DNA from 2 places in the Pantoea sp. SGAir0184 genome. Region 2 is predicted to be linked to the other one. Evidence: predicted binding sites of a transcription regulator. Region 2 holds the regulator's gene; the other holds the start of a gene.
What was found. Region 2 encodes PurR, which represses purine synthesis genes. Its sites were predicted from a motif close to CANGCAAACGTTTGCNTG; they were not measured.

Region 1 (7,232 bases), 1.2 Mb from region 2:
GCGGTTTACCGCATCGGCAATGGTAATGCCGTCCCGCACCAGCGCATCACCTTTCGCCTGCTGGCTGGCCACGTCGCGCGTCATTTTTGGCGTTTTACCCAGCAGCACGTCGAGCGGCATGTCGATCGGTTTGTTATCGAAGTGGCTGTCGGCAAGGTTCAGGTGCTGCTCTTCGGTCGCTTCACCAATCACCGCGTACGGCGCACGTTCGCGCTGGCACAGCTCATCGAACAGCGCCAGTTTGTCCGGCGCAACCGCCAGCACATAACGCTCCTGCGACTCGTTACACCACACTTCCAGCGGGCTCATGCCTGGCTCATCGCTGAGGATGTCGCGCAGGTTGAAGTTGCCGCCGCGGCCGCCGTCGCTCACCAGCTCCGGCATGGCGTTAGACAGGCCACCGGCACCGACGTCGTGGATAAACAGAATCGGGTTGGCTTCGCCCAACTGCCAGCAGCGGTCAATCACTTCCTGACAGCGACGCTCCATCTCCGGGTTGTCACGCTGCACCGAGGCGAAGTCGAGATCGGCATCCGACTGGCCGGACGCCATCGAGGACGCCGCGCCGCCGCCAAGGCCGATATTCATCGCCGGACCACCCAGCACAATCAGCTTCGCGCCAACCACGATTTCACCCTTCTGCACGTGATCGGCGCGGATGTTACCAATGCCGCCGGCCAGCATGATCGGCTTGTGATAGCCGCGCAGCTCAACGCCGTTATGGCTGTTGACCTGCTCTTCATAAGTACGGAAATAGCCGTTCAGCGCCGGGCGACCAAATTCGTTGTTGAACGCGGCGCCGCCTAACGGGCCTTCGGTCATGATATCCAGCGCGGTAACAATGCGATCCGGCTTGCCGAAATCCTCTTCCCACGGCTGTTCAAAGCCGGGAATACGCAGGTTGGAAACCGAGAAGCCGACCAGACCCGCTTTCGGCTTCGCGCCGCGTCCGGTGGCGCCTTCGTCACGGATTTCCCCGCCGGAACCGGTGGCGGCACCTGGCCATGGCGAAATGGCCGTCGGGTGGTTGTGGGTTTCCACCTTCATCAGGATATGCGCGGCTTCCTGATGGAACTCGTATTCGCCCTGCTGCGCATCCGCGTAGAAACGCCCGACCTCGGAGCCTTCCATCACCGCGGCATTGTCTTTATACGCCGACAGGACGTGTTCCGGATGCTGCTCAAAGGTGTTTTTAATCATTTTAAACAGCGACTTCGGCTGTTTTTCGCCGTCGATAATCCAGTCGGCGTTAAAAATCTTGTGACGACAGTGCTCGGAGTTCGCCTGAGCGAACATATAGAGCTCGATGTCGTTCGGATTGCGGCCCAGTCTGGTGAAGGCATCGAGCAGGTAATCAATTTCGTCATCGGCCAGCGCCAGGCCGAGCGTGCGGTTAGCCTGTTCCAGCGCCTCGCGCCCTCCGCCCAGCACGTCTACGCTTTTCAGCGGCTGCGGCTCATGATGCGCGAACAGCTGTTCTGCCGCGCTGAGCTCCGTGAACACGGTTTCCATCATGCGGTCGTGCAGCAGGCTGGCCAGCTGCTGCCACTGCGCGTCAGTCAGCTGCGGTGCCTGTACATAGAAGGCCAGACCGCGCTCCAGGCGCAATACCTGTGGCAGGTCGCAGTTGTGGGCGATATCGGTGGCTTTCGATGACCAGGGAGAAATGGTGCCGGGACGCGGCGTCACCAGCAACAGACGCCCTTGTGGCGCATGTTCGGCGAGAGAAGGACCGTATTTCAGCAGACGCTGCAGGCGGGCTTGCTGTTCCGCGCTGAGCGGTGCGCTGACATCGGCGAAATGGACGTACTCGGCGTAAATATCACTCACCGGCAGATGAGCGTCCTGAAAGCGGGTCAGCAGTTTGTTTACACGAAATGCCGACAGAGCGGGCGAACCACGCAGAATTTCCATCATTAAAGATCTCTCGTCTTCGAAGCGCCGGGCGACGCTTCATGGGGCGCAACAGGGAAAACGGGCGGTATTATAGAGAAATGGCACGGGTTACGAAACCGTTTGCGCAGAAAAACTGAGCCTCGGGATTTGCCTGAATTTTGCGCAAATCTTGCTATATAAGTTGCCCTGTTGCGCTTTGTTGCGCAAAATGCCCCTCGCTCTGGGAGTGCAAAACAACATAAATACTGCCTTTAAAAGACAGAGGCCTGTGAGCCATTACGAGACAACTATTTGAAACGCCTGAAATTAAATTATCTGTTTATCGGTCTGATCACCGTGCTGCTTGCGCTGGCGCTGTGGCCGTCCATCCCCTGGTACGGGGGCGGAAAAGACGCGTTATCACAGATCAAATCGCGGGGAGTGTTGCGCATCAGTACCGTCAACTCGCCGCTGACTTACTACACCATCAATAATGCACCAGCCGGTATGGACTACGAGCTGGCGAAGCGCTTCGCCGATTATCTTGGCGTGAAGCTGGAAGTCACGGTGCGGCCCAACCTCGGCGACCTGTTTGACGATCTCGACGACGGCAAAGCCGACCTGCTGGCCGCCGGGCTGATCTACAACAGCGAGCGCCTCAGCCGTTATCAGAGTGGCCCGAGCTACTATTCGGTGTCGCAGCAGCTGGTGTATCGCATCGACAAGCCGCGGCCCAAAAACCTTGGTGATCTGAAAGGCCGGCTGATTGTGCAGTCCGGTTCAGCCTATCTGTCAACGTTACGTTCCGCCAAAGCGGACAGCTATCCCGATCTCGACTGGGCCATTTCCACCGATATGGGCCAGAAAGCGCTGCTGGAAGCGGTTGCCGACGGCAAGCTTGACTATACCGTGGGGGATTCGGTGACCATCGGCCTGCTGCAGCGCATCCATCCACAGCTGGCGGTGGCGTTTGATATTACCGATGAAGAGCCGGTGACCTGGTATCTGCCGCGTAACGATGACGATAGCCTGAACGCCGCCATGCTCGACTTCTACAGTCAGATGGGGGAAGAAGGCACCATGGCGCGGCTGGAAGAGAAGTATCTCGGCCACGTCGGCACCTTTGATTATGTCGATACCCGCACCTTCCTGCGCGCAATTGATAACACGCTGCCGGATATCAAGCCGCTGTTTGAGAAGTACGCATCCAGTATCGACTGGCGCCTGCTGGCGGCGATTTCCTACCAGGAGTCGCACTGGAATCCGCAGGCGACCTCGCCCACCGGCGTGCGCGGCATGATGATGCTGACGCGCAATACCGCTGACAGCCTCGACGTGAACGATCGTCTCGATCCGGAACAGAGCATTCGCGGCGGCAGCGAATACCTGCGGCGCATGATGGAAAAAGTGCCGGAGACTATTCCGGAAGATGAACGCATCTGGTTTGCGCTGGCGGCCTACAACATGGGTTACGCGCATATGCTGGATGCACGCCGGCTGACCCTCAAACAAGGTGGCAATCCGGACAGCTGGGCCGACGTTAAGCTGCGCCTGCCGATGCTGAGCCAGAAGCGCTATTACGCGCAGACCACATACGGCTATGCGCGCGGCCACGAAGCTTATAACTACGTTGAGAACATCCGTAAGTATCAGATCAGCCTGGTAGGCTATCTGCAGGAGCAGGAGAAACGGCTGGCGCAGCAGTCGGCGCTGGAAGCGGAACTCGGTGCCGGTTATCCGGCTGTCGAACCGAAGATTGCGATGAACTAATCGGCGCGCAGCGCCTGCCGCTGCGCACGTTTCTGTTCGCGCCGCATACGGAAAAAGTCGCTCAGCAGCGTGGCGCACTCCTCGGCCAGCACGCCATGCGCAATCTCAATCTGATGATTCATGCCCGGATGGCCGATCACATCCAGCAGCGAACCGGCGGCACCGGTTTTCTCATCCTTCGCGCCATAGACCAGACGGGTAATCCGGCTGTGCACCATGGCACCGGCACACATCACGCACGGCTCCAGCGTCACGTATAAGGTGGTGTCGAGCAGCCGGTAGTTATCAATCACTTTTCCGCCCTGACGCAGCGCCATAATCTCGGCATGCGCGGTGGGATCGCACTGGCTAATCGGCCGGTTCCAGCCCTCGCCAATCACTCGGTCACCCTGCACCAGCACCGCACCGACCGGCACTTCGCCCTGCTCCCACGCACGCCGCGCCAGTTCAAGCGCGTGGCGCATCCAGTATTCATCAGTTTGTGGGTTCAACGGGCAACTCCTGCGGATTAACAAGGCGGCGCATTATAGACGGAATCCAGCTGCGATTCACTCCAGCTGTTGCAGTTCACCGCGCGGCGTCACGCGCCAGCGGTGCTGGCAGAAAAACAGCAGCGGGTTATCCTGCTTGCTGTCGCTGTAGCCGCTGTACAGCTGTAGCGGCGTACCGATTTTTTCCTCGAGCTGCGCCACTTTTTCATGGCCGAGACAGCGCATGGCTAATACCCGGCCACCACGGCCCGGCTTCATCTGGCTGGCGATCAGCTTCACGCGCGGCAGAAACGCGGAATCAAAATAGACCTGCTCCACCAGCGACTGCGGCGAGCCGGTAATCAGCCAGACATCGGCATCTTCACTGCTGAGGTAGTCAGTCAGCCGCTGCTGCACCACCGGAAACGCGGTAACGCGCTCGCGAAACCAGCGGGCAAATTCGGCCTCACGCTGGCGCAGCGTGGCCTCACGATGGCCAAAGGTGATAGCCCACAGCAGCAGGCTCATCGGCCAGCGCGCAGCGCGGCCCTTTATCAGCATACCCATGCCGATGACCGGCAGCAGCGGCACCACCAGCACCAGATTGAGCGGCTGGCGGCGCAGCAGATAACGCATAAATGTGCCAAACATGTCCTGCTGATGCAGCGTGCCGTCCAGGTCAAAAAATACTACGCGGCGATGCGAACCCTTTGTCAAACCCGACTCCTTTTTCTAAACGCGGCGATACCTGCTCTACAGTGTAGCCAGCATCGCGCGCCGGGGCGAAAGCTGTCATTTTTAATTCCAATGGCTACAATGCCATTTGAATAGTTTATTCTCTGCGTCGGCGCGATGTCATCTGACATTCCTGGCCAGACATTTCCTTCCGCGAGCGGCTAAGCTGTGTGCGGGACTATGGATTAAGGATCGGACATGAGTTCATTGCTGCGAATTCGCCAGCTCTACCCACGCCTGGCGCTGAACGAGCGTCGGCTGGCGGATTTTTTGCTGTCGCAGCCTGATCGGGCACGGCATCTGAGTTCACAAAAACTGGCGGAAGAGTCAGGCGTCAGCCAGTCGAGCGTGGTGAAGTTCGCCCAGAAACTGGGTTACAAAGGCTTTCCGGCGCTGAAGCTGGCGCTGAGTGAGTCGCTGGCCGACCGCGATGCCATCACCGTGCACAACCACATTCTGAGTGACGATCCGCTTAAAGTTGTCGGCGAAAAGCTGCTGACGGAAAAAATTTCGGCGATTCGCGCCACGCTGGATATCAACAGCGAAGAGAAACTCACGGAAACGCTGCAGCTGCTGAAAAACGCCAACCGCATTCTGCTGGTCGGCATTGGCGCTTCCGGGCTGGTGGCGAAAGATTTTTCGTGGAAGCTGATGAAGATTGGCATCAACGCCGTCGCCGAGCAGGACATGCACGCGCTGCTGGCCAGCGTTCAGGCGATGGCACCCGGCGATGTGCTGCTGGCAATCTCCTACACCGGCGAACGTCGCGAGATAAATCTCGCGGCGCAGGAAGCGGCGGCGATTGGCGCCGATGTGCTGGCGTTTACCGGCTTTACCCCGAATTCGCTGCAGCAGTGCGCCACGGTCTGCCTGTACACCGTCGCCGAGGAGCAGAGCACGCGCAGCGCGGCCATCTCCTCCACCAGCGCCCAGCTGGCGCTGACCGATCTGCTGTTTATGGCGCTGGTGCAGAACGATCCGGAACGCGCCTCCAGCCATATTCGTCACAGCGAGGAGCTAGTGAAAAAGCTGGTCTGATTGCCCCATGATCAGGGTATTCCCCACCCTGCCTTAGCCCGAAATTGATCATCGGGCGGGGCAATGCTTTTGTTGCCTGTCGTTATCCTTGTTTCGGCCCGATTAAACGCATTTTCAGCATCGGGCTTGCAGGATAATTTCCGATGTATATGATCAGGGCAAATTTACTCATCTCTCTCGTCATGCTGAAACTTATTTCCCGTTATGCAGGAATTGGCGTTATCAACACCGCGATTCACTGGACGGTGTTTGCGCTTATTCTCAAGCTGTTCGAGTCAGGCCAGGCTATGGCAAACTTTGGTGCATTCTGCGTTGCGGTGACGTTTTCTTTTTTTGCTAATGCCCGCTGGACCTTCTCTTCTGCAGCCACGCCCTTGCGTTACCTGCTTTATGTCAGCTTTATGGGAGGCATGGCGGCGCTGGTTGGCTGGATGGCCGACGCCTGCACGCTTTCCCCGGTGATTACCCTGATACTCTTTTCCTTTATTAGCCTGGGTTGCGGCTTCATCTACTCTAATTACATCGTTTTCAGGGAAGTAAAATGAAATTGTCTCTCGTCGTGCCCGTCTTCAATGAAGAGGAAACCATTCCGCTCTTTTATCAGGCGGTTCGTCATGAATTAGCCGGCTATCAGGTGGAAATTGTTTTTATCAATGACGGCAGTAGCGATGGCAGCGAAAACATCATCAATGCTCTGGCCATCTCGGATCCGCTGGTCATTGCGCTGTCATTTACCCGCAATTTCGGCAAAGAACCCGCGTTGTTTGCCGGACTAGAGCATGCCACCGGTGACGCGGTTATCCCGATTGATGTTGATCTGCAGGATCCCATCGCCGTTATCCATCAACTGGTTGAACGCTGGCAAGCGGGTGCCGATGTGGTTCTGGCTAAACGGAAAGATCGCAGCGCCGATGGGCATGTCAAACGTAAAACAGCCGAGTGGTTTTATCACTTTCACAACCAAATCAGCTCGCCGAAAATAGAGGAAAACGTTGGCGATTTTCGTCTGCTGTCGCGCGAGACGGTAGAACATATAAAAAGCCTGCCGGAAAGGAATCTGTTCATGAAGGGCATTTTATCCTGGGTTGGCGGTAAAACAGCGATTGTGGAATATGATCGGGCTGAACGCGTCACAGGGGTGTCGAAATTTAATGGCTGGAAATTGTGGAATCTGGCATTAGAAGGATTAACCAGTTTTTCAACCTTCCCCTTACGCATCTGGAGTTACATCGGCGGTAGCGTCGCGTTACTCTCCTTTCTTTATGGATTCTGGATGATCATCGATAAACTGCTCTGGGGCAATCCGGTGGCGGGTTACCCTTCGTTGCTGGTTTCCATTCTGTT
Region 2 (7,232 bases):
ACTCATTTTTGCCTTCCTTAATCCTTCACTTCGTGTTTGTTTATTGTAGCGACTTCGCCCCGCGACTGAAAACGGGATTTTGCCTTAGCCGGCGCATATCGCCATGTTTGTTAAGTTCGCGCGCCACGAATAACATTTTCATATCATTAATAAGCATTAATCAATTAATAATTAGCAATAATTCCGCTGGGTTAAACAGCTGAAATCGCTCATTTTTGCCCCACTTTCAGTACCGTGACAGATTAATGGAAAAAGACCTTACCTTTTGCAAAAAAAGTGGATTAGAATTGCCCCGGTGCTGATCGTCGATCAGATTTTTCTAACTTTACCGCGGTCTGGCTTTCTGCCGACGGCTTAACCTGTAACCGGACTATGCGTTTACTGATTACGCTTTTCATACTGGCTTTTGCCCAACTGTTCTTTAATGTGGCGGCGGCTTCTCCGCATGCGCCGGTTAATGCCAGTTTGCAGAAAGCGGAGAAAAAGAACGCGCGTGACGATGAGCGTCGCAAACGACGCCCGGTGAAAACCACCAGCAAAAAGTCACGCCTGACGTCGGTACAGAAGTTCAGGCTGAAAAAACAGCACAAAAGCGAAACGGTACTTCAGCACACCACCCAGCGCAAATCCTCACTTAAGCTCAGTGCGAAAAAATATGGTCATCAGCGGCTGGCGAAAAAATCGCGTGACGTTGCCGTTGATGATGAAGTGCAGCAGCTGAGCGGCATTAAAATGAGCAAAGCCCACCGCCTGCGCTATCAAAAAGCACGTGAAACCGCGATGACGAAACTGATGGGCCAGCTGGGTAAACCGTATCAGTGGGGAGGCACCTCACCGCACACCGGTTTCGACTGCAGTGGTTTAGTGTGGTACGCCTACAAAGATCTGGTGAAGTTTAAATTTCCCCGTACCGCCAATGAGATGTATCACCTGCGCGACGCCGCGCCGATCAAGCGCGAGATGCTGGAGAAAGGCGATCTGGTGTTCTTCCGCATCAACAACCGCGGCACCGCCGACCATGTCGGGGTTTATCTGGGCAATGGTAAATTCATTCAGTCTCCGCGCACCGGTAAGGATATCCAGATTAGCGCGCTGGGCGAGGATTACTGGCAGAAGCATTACGTTGGCGCACGCCGTATGATGACGCCGAAAACCGTGCGCTAAGCTCAGCGTTGCGCAACAAAAAAGCCGGTGGCTGTTCAGCAGCACCGGCTTTTTTATTAATGCAGAATGGCGGTAAAGCTAAAGGCAATAATCATCAGCAGAGCAGCGGCGGTGGTGGTCAATGCCAGTTTTAAATCGGTACTCATCACAACTCCTTAGTCACACAGTTTGCATGGTTAAATAATTTTCGCACAGTGATGGGCAAAAATCTCGTGTTATCCGCCCCGGCTTGCTAGAATCGCCGCCTTTCGTTGCGCAACAGATTTAGCGCATGCTGCATTGACAGCCTGCTGAAGGATGTTTTCCTGCCCGATTAAGCAGATTAGCCCTGATATTCAGGGCGCAAAACCATTAGCAGACGCAAACGTTTAACAATATACTTATCAGTAAGTTGCGATAAGCCCAGGAGTACCATTTTCATGGCAACCATTAAAGATGTGGCGAAACGCGCCGGGGTCTCAACCACCACGGTTTCGCATGTCATCAACAAAACGCGTTTTGTCGCGGAAGAGACGCGTAACGCCGTATGGGAAGCGATTAAAGCGCTGCACTACTCACCGAGCGCGGTGGCCCGCAGCCTGAAGGTGAATCACACCAAGACGCTGGGCCTGCTGGCGACCTCCAGCGAAGCGCCCTACTTCGCCGAAATTATTGAAGCCGTGGAGAATCACTGCTTTGAGCGTGGTTACACGCTGATTCTTGGCAACGCGCATAACGATCTGCAAAAACAGCGTGCCTATTTGTCAATGATGGCGCAAAAGCGCGTCGATGGCCTGCTGGTCATGTGCTCCGAATATCCCGACGATCTGCTGCAGATGCTGGAAGAGAACCGCAATATCCCGATGGTGGTCATGGACTGGGGCGAATCGCGCGGGGACTTTACCGATACCGTGCAGGACAATGCGTTCCACGGCGGTTACCTCGCCGGGCGATACCTGATTGAGCGCGGCCATCGCGATATCGGTGCTATCCCTGGCCAGATGGAGCGCAACACCGGTGGCGGCCGTCATGCGGGTTTTCTGCAGGCGATGCAGGAAGCGGGCATCAGCGTCCGTCCCGAGTGGATTGTGCAGGGTGACTTCGAACCGGAGTCAGGTTATCAGGCAATGCAGCAGATCCTGAACCAGAAACAGCGCCCGACGGCGGTGTTCTGCGGCGGCGATATCATGGCGATGGGCGCGATTTGCGCGGCCGACGAGATGGGACTGCGCGTGCCGCAGGATATTTCGGTAATTGGCTATGACAATGTGCGCAACGCGCGCTACTTCACCCCGGCGCTGACAACCGTGCACCAGCCGAAAGCGCAGCTGGGGGAAAAGGCACTGGAGATGCTGCTGGACCGCATCACCAGCAAACGCGAAGAGCCGCAGACCATTGAAGTGCAGCCCACGCTGATTGAGCGCCGCTCCGTGGCCGATGGCCCGTTCCGCGATTACCGCCGTTAAGCCACCTTCTCGCTGAGCCACTCGTGGTTCAGCGTCTCCGCATCGCCCAGATATTCCAGTAACCACGCCAGCGCCGGTGACGCGCGCTGCTCAGACCAGCTGACGCAACACGGGCTGTCCGGAAACGGCTGCGGCAACGCCAGCTCCACCAGCGCGCCGCTGTCCAGCAGCGGGCGCGCCAGGTGTCCCGGCACCATGCCCACGCACAATCCAGCCTGCAGGCAATCCAGCCCGGTTTCCCACTCCGGCACCACCAGCCGCCGCTGGTTATCCAGCGTCCACGTCATGCGGCGCGGCAGCGCGCGCGACGTATCTTCCAGCACCAGCGACGGCCAGGCGCGCAGGGTTTCGTCGTCCAGCTGCGGACTGTGGGCCAGCGCATGCTGCGGACTCACCACGCAGCGCCAGTTGAGCGCGCCCATATCCTGAAAGGCGAAGCGGCCGCCGACCGGAATGGCCTGGGTGGCGCCAATCGCCACATCGACACGACCATCAGCCAGCGCGTCCCACACGCCGTTAAATACTTCGTAGCTGATGATCAGCTCCATATCGGGGAAATGGCGGTAAAAATCCTTTACCAGCTGGCGGGTGCGCTGCGGTTTGACGATGCAATCTACCGCGATACTGAGCTGACCGCGCCAGCCATTAGCCAGCTGCTGACACTGGCGGCGCGTGGCCAGCATTTTTTTGATAACAGAACGCCCTTCACGCACAAAATGCTCGCCTGCTGCCGTCAGCACCACTTCGCGATGCTGCCGCTCAAACAGCGGTACCGCCAGCCAGCCTTCCAGCTGGCGCACGGTATAGCTGATGGCAGAGGGCACGCGGTGCAGCTCCTGCGCCGCCGCGCTAAAACTGCCGGTGCGCGCTACCGCGTCCACCACCTCAAGTGCATATTCCGACCACATAGTTTTCCCATCAAAAATTTTAACAGCACCCTGCAAATATTAGCGTTTCACAAAGCCCGCTGCACCCTTTTACACTCCCCGCCGTTCAACCTGCCGAATGAGAAAAACCATGCTGTCATCCAAAGGATTTCTGCCTTACCTTGCCGTGCTGAGCATGCTCGGCTTTCTGGCCACCGATATGTATTTACCCGCCTTCGGCGCCATGCAGCGCGACTTTGCTTCCGCACCGGGCACCATCAGCGCCAGCCTGAGCCTGTTTCTGGGCGGCTTTGCCTGTGCGCAGGTGCTGTGGGGCGTGCTGTCGGACCGCTTCGGCCGTAAACCCATTCTGCTGGCGGGCCTGAGCCTGTTTGCGCTGAGCTGTCTTGCCATGCTGTGGGTGACTAACGTCTGGCTGATGCTGGCGCTGCGTTTTGTGCAGGCGGTAGGCGTGTGCGCCGCAGCGGTGAGCTGGCAGGCGCTGGTGGTTGATCGCTATCCGCAGGCCAAAGCCAACAAAGTGTTTGCCACGATTATGCCGCTGGTGGCGCTGTCACCGGCGCTGGCGCCGCTGCTGGGCGCCTGGCTGATGGCCCATTTTCACTGGCGCGCCATCTTCGTCGCGCTCACGCTGGTGACGCTGGTGCTGCTGTTCGGCACGCTGAAACTGGCCAGCGCGCCGCGTGCGCGCCACGACAGCGCGCCACAGCCGGGCTGGCTGACGCTGCTGGCGACGCGTATTTACAGCGGTAACGTACTGATTTATGCGGCCTGCTCCGCCAGTTTCTTCGCCTGGCTGACCGGCTCGCCGTTTATCCTCGCCGCCGCGGGTCTGAGCCCGGCGGACATTGGCCTGAGCTATATTCCGCAGACCATCGCCTTCCTGCTGGGCGGATTTAGCTGTCGCGCACTGCTGAATCGCTTTCAGGGTGCGCAGCTGCTGCCGTGGTTGCTGATGATTTACAGCCTAAGCATTCTGGGCCTGTTTGCGGTGGCGCTGATGACTACGCCGCCGCTGGTGGCTCTGCTGCTGCCGTTCTGCGGCATGGCGCTGGCCAATGGCGCGATTTACCCGATTGTGGTGTCCAGCGCCCTCGCCCCGTTCCCGCAGGCCACCGGCAAAGCGGCCGGCCTGCAGAATCTGCTGCAGCTGGGCTTATGCTTCCTCGCCAGCCTGATTGTTTCCGCCGGTCTGCAGCAGGCGCTGTTACATACTACGCTGGTCATGGTGGCGACAGTGATCCTCGCCTGGGCCGGTTTCCTGTGGCAGCGCAGCGCCAGCGCACAAAGTGATATTGCTCACGCTTCCCGTCCCTGCGAAGATAATTGCTAAGGCAACGATTATCGTTAGCAAACTAACGATAAGCCATTGAATACTGACCTGCGTGAGCATATACTCAGTAGGTCAGCATTTCTGCAACAAATCAATAACATAATGAGCGTATTTTTTAGCGACACTGTCGCTGGGATGGCGTCTGCACGATATTCACCTCCGGAGTTGTGGCAGACATTTCTATTCAGATTCATACCTCTGTAATACGTCGGCTATCTGGCGCACGGATTTTCCGTGAGTTCTCTCACAGGCCTGAGGAATTTGACTATTCTTTTTCTCAGGTTCAAATCGGAAAGGTGATGGAGAAGCTATGAGTTCATCGTGTATAGAAGAAGTGAGCCTTGAAGAAAACCAATGGTTTCGTATCGCCCATGAATTACTGGAGCGGGCGGACATTCACATCAACGGCACACGCCCCTGGGATATTCAGGTCAGACATGCGGATTTTTTCAAACGGGTCCTGCAGGAGGGATCGCTGGGCCTCGGTGAAAGCTACATGGACGGCTGGTGGGAGTGCGAACGTCTGGATATGTTCTTCCACCGCGTGCTGAAACATCATCTGGATAAGCAGTTACCGCACCATTTTAAAGACACGCTGCGCATTGCTGCGGCGCGCCTCACCAATCTGCAGTCAAAGAAACGCGCCTGGATTGTTGGTAAAGAGCACTACGATCTTGGCAACGACCTGTTTTCACTGATGCTCGATCCGTTTATGCAGTACTCCTGCGGCTACTGGAAAAGCGCGGAAACGCTGGAGCAGGCACAGCAGGACAAGCTGGATATGATCTGCCGCAAGCTGCAGCTTGAGCCGGGCATGACGCTACTTGATATCGGCTGCGGCTGGGGCGGACTGGCGGAATTCGCCGCGCGTCATTACGGGGTGAAAGTGCATGGCGTGACTATCTCTGCCGAGCAGCAGAAAATGGCGCAGCAGCGCTGTGCCGGTCTGGATGTGACCATTCTGCTGCAGGATTACCGTGATTTGAACCAGCAGTTTGACCGCATCGTGTCGGTGGGCATGTTCGAACACGTCGGGCCGAAAAACTATGCCACCTACTTCGATGTGGTTGATCGTAACCTGAAACCGGAAGGCCTGTTTTTGCTGCACACCATTGGGGCGATCAGAACCGACATGAACGTCGACCCGTGGATCGATAAATACATTTTCCCCAACGGCTGTTTACCGTCGGTACGGCAGATCGCCGATGCCAGCGAATCCCACTTCATCATGGAAGACTGGCACAACTTCGGCGCGGATTATGACACCACGCTGATGGCCTGGTACGAGCGATTTCAGGCGGCATGGCCGCAGCTGGCAGAGAAGTATGGCGAGCGTTTCGAACGGATGTTCAGCTATTACCTCAACGCCTGCGCCGGTGCGTTTCGCGCGCGGGATATTCAGCTGTGGCAGGTAGTTTTCAGCCGCGGCGCCGAAGGCGGTTTGCGCGTGGCGCGTTAATTTCCGAGCCAGGATAAAAGGCGCTTACCGCGCCTTTTTTATTCGCGATTACTCCGCGTCCGGCAGCGTTTGTGCCACCAGCGCGGCCGCGGCATCACGCTGCGCCAGCACACGTTCAACGGTGTCGACAATCGCCTGGGTATGCGGATCGATTTCGATATTGACCCGGTGCCCCAGCTTCTTCGCGCCCAGCGTGGTGCGCTCCAGCGTTTCCGGGATCAGGTGCACGCAGAACTTACTTTTGGTGACATCACCGACTGTCAGGCTGATACCATCGATGCCGACGAATCCTTTATGCAGAATATATTTGATCTGCTCAGCGTCCTGTAATTTAAACCACACTTCGCGGTTATTCTCTGACTGGATAATTTTACAGATTTCGGCGGTGGTCATAATATGGCCGGACATCAGGTGTCCGCCAATTTCATCGCTGAATTTCGCGGCGCGCTCAATATTCACGATGTCACCAACCTGTAATTCACCGAGGTTGGTGATGCGCAGCGTCTCTTTGATGAGATCGAAGCTGACGCGATCGCCGTCAATGGCGGTCACCGTCAGGCAGCACCCGTTGTGCGCTACCGAGGCGCCCAGCGCCAGGCCGGGCAGCAGCTCAGCAGGCAAGCGCACGGTGTGGGTGCGGAACAACTCTTTTTCTTCAATGGCGACAATTTCTGCCGTGCCCTGCACAATTCCGGTAAACATAATTTCAGCCTCTGCGAAGTTTGTGGCAGTTTATCACAGCTTGCGCCGCAAGGTTTAATTTGCCGGCGCGCAAACTTTACACAAATGGCGCAGCCAAATGCGATCAATGTTTGGCGGAAGTGCGGGCTACCGCTACACTAGGTCGCGCATTCTTTGGGGATTCCGCCCCGCTCTCTTCTTAAATTACGCAGGTGATACGTGCAGAAGTATTTAACAGAAGCGCGTCAATTGCTGGCCCTCGC

Region 1: a site for PurR is predicted at 2,006-2,023, ahead of purL (phosphoribosylformylglycinamidine synthase). Genes of this name have one in related genera too.

What each region holds. Positions count from the first base shown of each region.
Region 1 covers NZ_CP028050.1:1,135,648-1,142,879, reverse strand. Annotated here, with positions in the region: gene purL (phosphoribosylformylglycinamidine synthase) at 1-1,917, opposite strand, end outside; gene mltF (membrane-bound lytic murein transglycosylase MltF) at 2,188-3,645, shown strand; gene tadA (tRNA adenosine(34) deaminase TadA) at 3,642-4,136, opposite strand; gene yfhb (phosphatidylglycerophosphatase C) at 4,194-4,832, opposite strand; gene C1N60_RS05190 (MurR/RpiR family transcriptional regulator) at 5,049-5,888, shown strand; gene C1N60_RS05185 (GtrA family protein) at 6,071-6,433, shown strand; gene C1N60_RS05180 (glycosyltransferase family 2 protein) at 6,430-7,232, shown strand, end outside.
Region 2 covers NZ_CP028050.1:2,385,346-2,392,577, forward strand. Annotated here, with positions in the region: gene C1N60_RS11180 (Grx4 family monothiol glutaredoxin) at 1-6, opposite strand, end outside; gene C1N60_RS11185 (C40 family peptidase) at 373-1,164, shown strand; gene C1N60_RS11190 (cytochrome bd-I oxidase subunit CydH) at 1,221-1,310, opposite strand; gene purR (HTH-type transcriptional repressor PurR) at 1,584-2,609, shown strand; gene punR (DNA-binding transcriptional activator PunR) at 2,606-3,517, opposite strand; gene punC (purine nucleoside transporter PunC) at 3,627-4,829, shown strand; gene cfa (cyclopropane fatty acyl phospholipid synthase) at 5,140-6,288, shown strand; gene C1N60_RS11215 (riboflavin synthase) at 6,337-6,990, opposite strand; gene C1N60_RS11220 (MATE family efflux transporter) at 7,189-7,232, shown strand, end outside.